Regions from separate parts of the Kitasatospora sp. NPDC018058 genome, predicted to be linked through region 1. Evidence: predicted binding sites of a transcription regulator. Region 1 holds the regulator's gene; the other holds the start of a gene.

Region 1 (4,612 bases):
CCGCCGGCGCCGCGCGGCCTGCCGCAGATCGAGGTCACCTTCGACATCGACGCCAACGGCATCATGCACGTCGCCGCCAAGGACCTCGGCACCGGCAAGGAGCAGAAGATGACCGTCACCGGCGGCTCCTCGCTGCCGAAGGACGAGGTCGACCGCATGCGCCGCGAGGCCGAGCAGTACGCCGAGGACGACCACAAGCGCCGCGAGGCCGTCGAGACCCGCAACTCCGCCGAGCAGCTCGTCTACTCGACCGAGAAGTTCATCGCCGACAACGCCGACAAGCTGCCGGCCGATGTCAAGACCGAGGTCGAGACCGCCATCGGCGAACTCAAGGAGGCCCTGAAGGGCGAGGACATCGCGAAGATCCGCGAGGCCTCGGAGAAGGTCTCCACCACCGCCCAGAAGCTCGGCCAGGCGCTGTACGCCAACGCCGACGCCGCCGGTGCCGCCGCGGCCGGCGAGTCCGCCCAGGCCAAGGAAGACGACGTCGTCGACGCCGAGATCGTGGACGACGAGAAGCCCAAGGGCGGTGCGTCGGCATGACGGACAAGCCGCAGGGCGGCAAGCCCGGCGACGACTCCGCCGCCGAGGAGGCCGTGATCAAGGCTGCCGAGGAAGCCGCGGCGGCCGGTGCCGGCGAGGGCTCCGAGGAGCTCGCCACGGCCAAGCGCGAGCTGGCCGAGCGCACTGCGGACCTGCAGCGCCTGCAGGCCGAGTACCAGAACTACCGCAAGCGGGTCGAGCGCGACCGGCTGACCGTCCGCGAGATCGCGGTCTCCAACATCCTGGAGTCCCTGATCCCGGTCCTGGACGACATCGGCCGTGCCCGCGAGCACGGCGAGGTGACGGGCGGCTTCAAGTCCGTCGCCGAGTCCCTGGAGACGGTCGTCGCCAAGCTGGGCCTGCAGCAGTTCGGCAAGGAGGGCGAGCCCTTCGACCCGACCCAGCACGAGGCGCTGATGCACAGCTACTCCTCGGACGTCACCGAGGACACCTGCGTGCAGATCCTCCAGCCCGGCTACCGCATCGGCGAGCGGATCATCCGCCCGGCGATGGTCGCCGTGGCGGAGCCCCAGCCGGGAACCCAGACGGCGTCCGCCCCGGACGCCGACGCGAAGTCCGCCGACGCGGACAAGTCCGACGGTGGCTCGGACAGCTGACAACCTGTGACAGCTGACAACCAGTGCGCTGCGGAGTCGTACGCCGGCCAGTACGGCGGCCGGCTCCGCAGCGCGCTGTCAGCAGTGGGCTCTGCGGGCCCCGCTGTTGACAGCGCAGTGACGATGGACATCGGGAGGTGGCGGAGGCCATGAGCGGCAAGGACTTTGTCGAGAAGGACTACTACAAGGTCCTCGGCGTGCCCAAGGACGCCACCGCCACCGAGATCAAGAAGACCTACCGCAAGCTGGCGCGCGAGTTCCACCCGGACGCGAACAAGGGCGACGCCAAGGCCGAGGAGCGCTTCAAGGACATCTCCGAGGCGTACGACGTCCTCTCCGACGAGAAGCGCCGCAAGGAGTACGACGAGGCCCGCACCCTCTTCGCCAACGGCGGCTTCCGCACCGGCGGCCCCGGCACCGGCAGCTACAGCTTCGACTTCGGCGACCTCTTCAGCGGCAACCAGGGCGGCGGCGGTGGCGGCCTCGGCGACGTCTTCGGCGGCCTGTTCAACCGCACCGGCACCCGGCAGGCCCAGCCACGGCGCGGCGCCGACGTCGAGACCGAGGTGACGCTCTCCTTCGAGGAGGCGGTCGACGGCGCGACCGTCCCGCTGCGGATGACCAGCCAGGCCCCCTGCCGCGTCTGCAACGGCACCGGCGCCAAGTCCGGCACCACCCCGCGGGTCTGCCCGACCTGCGTCGGCGCCGGCACCGTCAGCCGCGGCCAGGGCGCCTTCGCGCTCTCCGAGCCGTGCAAGGACTGCCGCGGCCGGGGCATGATCGTCGACGACCCCTGCACCGACTGCCACGGCAGCGGCCGGGCCAGCTCCGCCCGCACCATGCAGGTCCGCATCCCGGCCGGCGTCCAGGCCGACCAGCGGATCCGGCTCAAGGGCAAGGGCGCCCAGGGCGAGCGCGGCGGCCAGCCCGGCGACCTCTACGTCACCGTGCACGTCGACCCGCACCCGGTCTTCGGGCGCAAGGGCGACAACCTGACCGTCACCGTCCCGGTCACCTTCCCCGAGGCGGCCCTCGGCGCCACCATCGAGGTGCCCACCCTCGGCGGCCCCGCCGTCAAGCTCAAGCTGCCCCCGGGCAGCGCCAACGGTCTGACCATGCGCGCCCGCGGCAAGGGCGCCACCCGCAAGGACGGCACCCGCGGCGACCTCCTCGTCACCGTCGAGGTCGTGGTGCCTCAGCACGTCACCGGCGACGCGCTGAACGCCCTGGAGCAGTACCGCGAGGCCACCGTCTCCGACGACCCGCGAGCCGCCCTCTTCCGGGCGGCGAAGGGAGCGTGACGACCAGATGTCCCCGAACCCGATGACCCCCGACAGCCCGATCGGCCCCGGCATCGGCGAAGGCCTGCCGGGCGACGGCCCCCGCCGCACGACCCGTCGCACCGCCTCGGCCCCGCCGCAGTACGTGCTCACCGAGGAAACCCCGGTGTACGTCATCTCGGTCGCCGCCGAGCTGTCCGGTCTGCACCCGCAGACCCTGCGCCAGTACGACCGCCTCGGCCTGGTCTGCCCCGACCGCACCGCCGGCCGCGGCCGCCGCTACTCCGCCCGCGACATCCAGCAGCTGCGGGAGGTCCAGCGGCTCTCCCAGGACGAGGGCATCAACCTGGCCGGCATCAAGCGGATCATCGAGCTGGAGAACCAGGTCACCGCCCTCCAGGCCCGCATCACCGAGCTGGTCGACTCCCTCGAAGGCGCCGCCACCGCCCTCCAGCAGCGCGAGGCCGCCGTCCACGCCTCCTACCGCCGCGACCTCGTCCCATACCAGCCCCCGACCCCCCAGTCCAGCGCCCTCGTCGTCTGGCGCCCCAAGCGCTGACCCGGGGCACTGCTCACCTCGCCAGCCGTCGGCTCCCTCCTGTTCGGGGGGTGCCGGCGGCTGGCGTGTAGTGAGAGAGTGCTGGTTTCGGAGCAACCACCCGGCACCTCGACGGTCCTCATTTGAACTAAGCATCGGATCGCGGTCTCCGATTAAGATCCCTGAGGCCGCGGACTTCAGTCGCGTTGACTAGTTGTCCGGTCGACGACAAGGAGCCGAAAGTGAGTGATCGAGAGCACCTGGTGAACAACCACGGTCGATCGCCAATCCTGTCTCCCGGCGCCCGCACGCTGTACCTCAAAGCGCTGGCAGGAGACGGCCGGCTCGTCACGAGCACCTGCACCCAGGAGGAGGGCGAGGCGCTCCAGGAGTTGCTGGGACTCGGGCTTCTGATATCGGACAATGAAGAACCCGGTTCATTGTTCGCCACCGACCCTGAAAAACTTGCCGTCAGCCTGAGTTCGACCTGGCAACGCCAGGCCCTCGACCTCTTGGCCCGTGCGGTTTCAATTCCAACGGAATTGACCGATCTGGCCGAGGCATTCCACACGCCCGATCAGACCGGCGGACCCATCGAGTACGTCCAGGGCAGGGCTCTGATTAATCAGCGGCTGCAGCAGGCCGCCGCGAGTGACATTACCGAGGCGCTCGCCATGCAGCCCGGCGGGCCGCGGCCCGCCGAAATGCTGACTTCATTCCTGAAGCGGGATCTCGACATCATCCGCACCGGCGCGTCTATGCGGACGATCTACAACGCAAGCACCCGCTATCACCAACCCACCAGGGACTACGTAGCCACGCTCGCCAAGGAAGGGTGGCAGTTTCGAACCCTGGACGAGCCGTACAACCGGCTGCTGATCTTCGACCGGCGACTCGCGGTGATTCCGGTCGCCGGAAATAATCTGGCCGCCTTCATCCACGACACGGCGGTTATCAGCTATCTCGCTCAAGAAGTTTTCGAGCGAAACTGGAGCAGAGCTCTGGATTTCGAGGGCGACCGCACCGTTCCACAGCAGGTCGTCTCGCAGCTCCGCCAGACAATCGTCGACCTGCTGCTGTCGGGAACGAATCACCGCGTCATCGCGCGGCGGCTTGGAATAAGCGAGCGCACCCTGGCCAGGCATATCGCGGAGATGCGCGAGGAGTACAACGTCGACTCGCTCTTCCAGCTCGGCTACGTCCTCGGACACGCGTCAGGGACAGACCGCGGAGGGCGCTGACACCACGGCCCGGGACACGTCGGCGACCAGGAGACAATGGTGACCGGGGGTGGGTGAATGACGCCCATCGGCATCGTCGGCATTACGGGCATCGACGGGGCCAGGACGACCGGCAAGACGATGCGCCCATGGCGGCCAACCCGCTCGGCACACACGGAAGGCCCGACGCTCCATCCACCCGCCGGTCGGGTATTCCGGCCGCCGACCGCGCCTTACCAGTGAAGGTCGTCAGCCACGGCCTGAGCCCCGACAACAACGGTTGCACGGTCATGCGCGGTCCCAGTCGGCCCATAACCCCCAGCCGCAGCGGCAACGGCCACGAGAGAAACGCCCACCACTGCGGACAGCACAGCCTTACGGACAAGTCGGCTCATACGGGACATGGACCTACCC
Region 2 (4,612 bases), on a different contig from region 1:
GCCGGGACGTGCAGGTGCACGCCGCGGTCGCGCAGCGAGGTGGCCGGCAGCTCCAGCTCGGCGCCGCGCGAGCGCAGGAAGGAGAGCGCGATGTGCGCGGACTCCTTCATCACGTCGCCCAGCTGCCCGGTCAGGGTCAGTCCGGTGCCGCCGGTCTCGGCGTCCGCGAGCGAGGCCTCGATGTAGAGGACGTCGCCGCCGGCGCCGGTGACCGCCAGGCCGGTGGCCACGCCGGGGACGGCGGTGCGCCGCTCGGCGGGTTCCTGGGCGGACTCCGGCACGTGGTGCGGGCGGCCGATCAGGGCGCGCAGGTCGTCCGCGCCGACCGCGGCGGGCAGTTCGCGCTCGCCCAACTCGGCCTGTGCGGCGATCTTGCGCAGCACCCGGGCGATCGAGCGCTCCAGGTTGCGGACGCCCGCCTCCCGCGTGTACTCCCCGGCGAGCCTGCGCAACGCCTCCTCGTCCACGCTGACCTGCTCGCCGCCGAGGCCGGCCTTCTCCAGCTGGCGCGGGAGCAGGTGGTCGCGGGCGATGACGACCTTCTCGTCCTCGGTGTAGCCGTCGAGCCTGACCAGCTCCATCCGGTCGAGCAGCGGCTCGGGGATGGCTTCCAGCACGTTGGCGGTGGCGAGGAAGACGACGTCGGAGAGGTCGAGCTCGACCTCCAGGTAGTGGTCCCGGAAGGTGTGGTTCTGCGCCGGGTCCAGCACCTCCAGCAGGGCGGCGGCCGGGTCGCCCCGGTAGTCGGAGCCGACCTTGTCGATCTCGTCGAGCAGGACGACCGGGTTCATCGAGCCGGCCTCCTTGATCGCCCGCACCAGCCGGCCGGGCAGCGCGCCGACGTAGGTGCGCCGGTGGCCGCGGATCTCGGCCTCGTCGCGGACGCCGCCGAGCGCGACCCGGACGAACGTGCGGCCCATCGCGCGGGCCACGCTCTCGCCGAGCGAGGTCTTGCCGACGCCGGGCGGGCCGACCAGGGCCAACACCGCGCCGCCGCGGCGGCCGCCGACGAGGCCGAGCCCCTGGTCGGCCCGGCGCTTGCGGACAGCCAGGTACTCGACGATCCGCTCCTTCACGTCGCCGAGACCCGCGTGGTCGGCGTCCAGCACGGCGCGGGCGCCGGCGATGTCGTACTCGTCCTCGGTGCGCTCGTTCCAGGGCAGCTCCAGGACGGTGTCCAGCCAGGTCCGGATCCAGGAGGCCTCCGGCGACTGGGCCCCGTCCTGGCTGGCCCGCTCCAGCTTGGAGACCTCCTTGAGGGCGGCCTCGCGCACCTTCTCGGGCAGGTCGGCGGCCTCGACCCGGGCGCGGTAGTCACCCTCCTCGTCGGCCGGATCGCCGTTCAGCTCGGCCAGCTCCTTGCGGACGGCCTCCAGCTGGCGGCGGAGCAGGAACTCCTTCTGCTGCTTGGCCACGCCCTCCTCGACGTCCTTACGGATGGTGTCGTTGACCTCCTCCTCGGCGAGGTGGTCGCGCAGCAGGGTCAGCGCGTATTCCAGGCGGGCGACCTGGTCGGCCTCCAGCAGCACCTTGAGCTTCTGCTCGGCGGTGGCGAAGGGCGCGTAGCCGATGTTGTCGGCGAGCTCGCCGACGCCCTCGATCTGGGCCACCCGGTCGACGATCTGCCAGGCGCCGCGCTTGCGCAGCCACTGGGTGGACAGTGCCTTGTACTCCTTGACCAGCTCGGCGGCCCGCCCGGCCACCGGCATGCCGACCGAGGACTCCCGGAACGGCGCGGTCTCCACCCAGAGGGCGGCGCCGGGGCCGGTGGTGCCGACCCCGATCCGGACCCGGCGCACGGCGCGCACCAGCGCGGCCGGGTCGCCGTCCGCGAGGCGGCCGACCTGCTCCACGGTGGCCAGCGTGCCGGCCGCCGCGTACGAGCCGTCCACCCGCGGGACCAGCAGGACCTGCGGCTTTCCGGAGCCGGTGGCCGCAGCGCGGGCGGCCTCGACGGCGGCGCGCACCTCGGTGTCCTTCAGGTCCAGCGGGACGACCATGCCCGGGAGGACGACCTCGTCGTCGAGTGGCAGCACGGGCAGGGTGAGCGGAGTGGACGTCGATGCCATGATCTCTCCCCAGTCAGTGAACTTGAGTCGACCTGACTAAGTCTTCGCTGGCACCGGATGTTCCCGGCATCTTGTTCGCCGTGAGCGAACGGCGAGAGGGGGGTAAGGACCTGCGGGCCGCGCCGTCAAAAAGGCGGGGAAGGGACACCCCGAAAGTGGGGACTAGGGCGTGTCCGACAATTCGCGTCGCGCGCCCGGCGGGAATTGTTCAGACACGACCCAGCGCACGGCGGACGGCCGCGCGCCGCCACGCACCGCGGCGGGGGCCGACCCGGCCGCCGGGGCCGTCGCCGACCGCGGGCGCGGGCGGGGCGGGCGCCGCTGGGCCCCGCGCAGCCAGCGCCACAACGCCACCCCGGCGAGCACCGCGGCCGGGTGCCCCACGGCGGTGACCACGTCCTTCTCGGCGGCGATCTGCTGGACGATCATCAGCCCGGCGCCACCCAGCGCCAGCAGCCGGCCGCGTCGCGGGAGCAGCCCGGCCACCGCACCCAGACAGGCGAGCACGCCGTAGCTGACCCCGATGTCCAGGTAGTCCATCGCCTCGGGCGCCATCCGCCCGGTCTCCACCGCGGCGATCACCACCCCTTGGGAGAGCAGCGTCGCGGCGATGTGCCCGATCGCGAACACCGCGGCCGCCCGAACCGGGCCGACCCTGCGCTCCAGCGGCGCGAGGGTGAAGGCGAAGCCCCAGAGGTACGGCATCCACACGTCCCCGGCGACCCAGAATCCGCTCAGCACAAGAGCGCGCAAAGGATGCTGGAGCAGGTTGTGGCCGTCCGAACTGGAGGCCTCCTGCAGTCGCCGGACGAGTTCCGGATCGGCGACCGAGGCGAAGGTCGTGGTGGCTCCCACCACGGCGAGATATCCGAGCGTGAATGGGTTGCGCCGGGGTGTCGGAACCCGTTCCAGCAGCCACTCGAAGACGCCGGTGCGCAGCCCGTGGCGGAGCATTCCGTACGGCACCCCCGCGGGCGCGCCCCGGTGGGCGTCCCGCCGCAGTCCAGCCATGCCGCCTCCGCTCCACGCCCGCAGCCACCGGCCCCCGTCGCTGCCAACGTACCGGCGCGCGGCCCCGATTCCGCCCGGCGGGGCGTTGTCGTGCCCACGGTACGTCGAGGTTCTGAGAGGCACCTGAGAAAAGCCCGTGAAGACCGTCTCCGCGAAGAGGGGCCGGATTCCCGACATTGGTCCAGACCTTCTTCCTATTAACGCGTCAGTAGGGCCTCTGACCGGCGACTTGGCGTCAACTCGACTGCATACGTACCGTTACGCCGTGAAAATTCGCCGGGTAAGGTATCGGCCCGTGCCCACTCGTGCAGTGGGTCCGAGGGCGGCCCGACAGCCGGCCCACGGGCCGGAAACGTCCGGTCCACCTGCCGGAAAGCATCCGCTGTCCGTACGCTGCGATGTGCGCGGGAGACGTGGACGGGAGACCACCCGTCCTCCACTCTCCTGGGCGCGCGACGGGACGGCGGACCCGGCACAGTCCACGACGGAACAAGACTACGAGCGGAGCCCCGCCATCCCCACAGGTGGCCGGCCCGCAGCCCTGGGGGCGGTGGCGTGACCGTGACAGAAATTCAGCAGGACAACCACAACGCCGGTGGCACGGTGAGCAGCCAGCGCAGAGTGCTGGTGGTGGAGGACGAGCCCACGATCGCCGAGTCGATCGCGGCCCGACTGGGCGCGGAGGGCTTCAAGGTCGCCGTGGCCCACGACGGGCCCGGCGCGGTGGACGGCTTCCACACCTGGCAGCCGGACCTGGTGGTCCTGGACATCATGTTGCCCGGCTTCGACGGCCTGGAGGTGTGCCGCCGGATCCAGGCACAGCGCCCGGTGCCGGTACTGATGCTGACCGCGCGCGACGACGAGACGGACCTGCTGGTCGGCCTCGGCGTGGGCGCCGACGACTACATGACCAAGCCGTTCTCGATGCGCGAACTGGCCGCCCGGGTCAACGTGCTGCTGCGCCGCGTCGAGCGCGCCCAGCAGGCCGCCCGAACGCCCGCGCTCGGCAGCCTGCGCTTCGGCGAGCTGGAGATCGACCACGTGCAGCGCCGGGTCCGGCTGGCCTCGGGCGACGTCCACCTGACGCCGACCGAGTTCGACCTGCTCGCCTGCCTGGCCGCCCAGCCGCGCGCGGTGCTCACCCGCGAGCAGCTGCTGGCCGAGGTCTGGGACTGGACCGACGCGTCCGGCACCCGCACCGTCGACAGCCACGTCAAGGCGCTCCGGCGCAAGATCGGCGCCAGCTGGATCCGCACCGTCCACGGCGTCGGTTACGCACTGGAGGCCCCGCTCTCCTGACGGCGGGAGCTTCGGGCGACGGGCCACCGGGGGGCCCGTGTCCCGACACCGCCGCGCCGCGCGCGGGGATCACGAGGGACCAATGACCTTTCCACAGCAACGCAACGGGGACGCCGGCGGCGCGCGCTCGCAGACGCTGGCCGCCCGCGCCGTCCGCCGGGTCTGGGCCGACATCCGCCCGCTCGACCCGGTCCGCTCGATCAAGGGCAAGCTCGCCCTGCTGGTGATCGTCT

The links. The regulator HspR, encoded in region 1, represses chaperone genes until heat shock. The targets are predictions, from matches to a motif close to TTGAGNNNNNNNNNCTCAA.
Region 2: a site for HspR is predicted at 2,092-2,110, ahead of lon (endopeptidase La). Genes of this name have one in related genera too.

Annotation. Positions count from the first base shown of each region.
Region 1 is NZ_JBIRFA010000002.1:329,154-333,765, reverse strand. It holds gene dnaK (molecular chaperone DnaK) at 1-543, shown strand, start outside; gene grpE (nucleotide exchange factor GrpE) at 540-1,160, shown strand; gene dnaJ (molecular chaperone DnaJ) at 1,310-2,461, shown strand; gene ACH4E7_RS04100 (heat shock protein transcriptional repressor HspR) at 2,469-2,999, shown strand; gene ACH4E7_RS04095 (hypothetical protein) at 3,221-4,219, shown strand.
Region 2 is NZ_JBIRFA010000001.1:392,205-396,816, reverse strand. It holds gene lon (endopeptidase La) at 1-2,069, opposite strand, end outside; gene ACH4E7_RS01770 (rhomboid-like protein) at 2,232-3,080, opposite strand; gene ACH4E7_RS01765 (response regulator transcription factor) at 3,642-4,379, shown strand; gene ACH4E7_RS01760 (sensor histidine kinase) at 4,462-4,612, shown strand, end outside.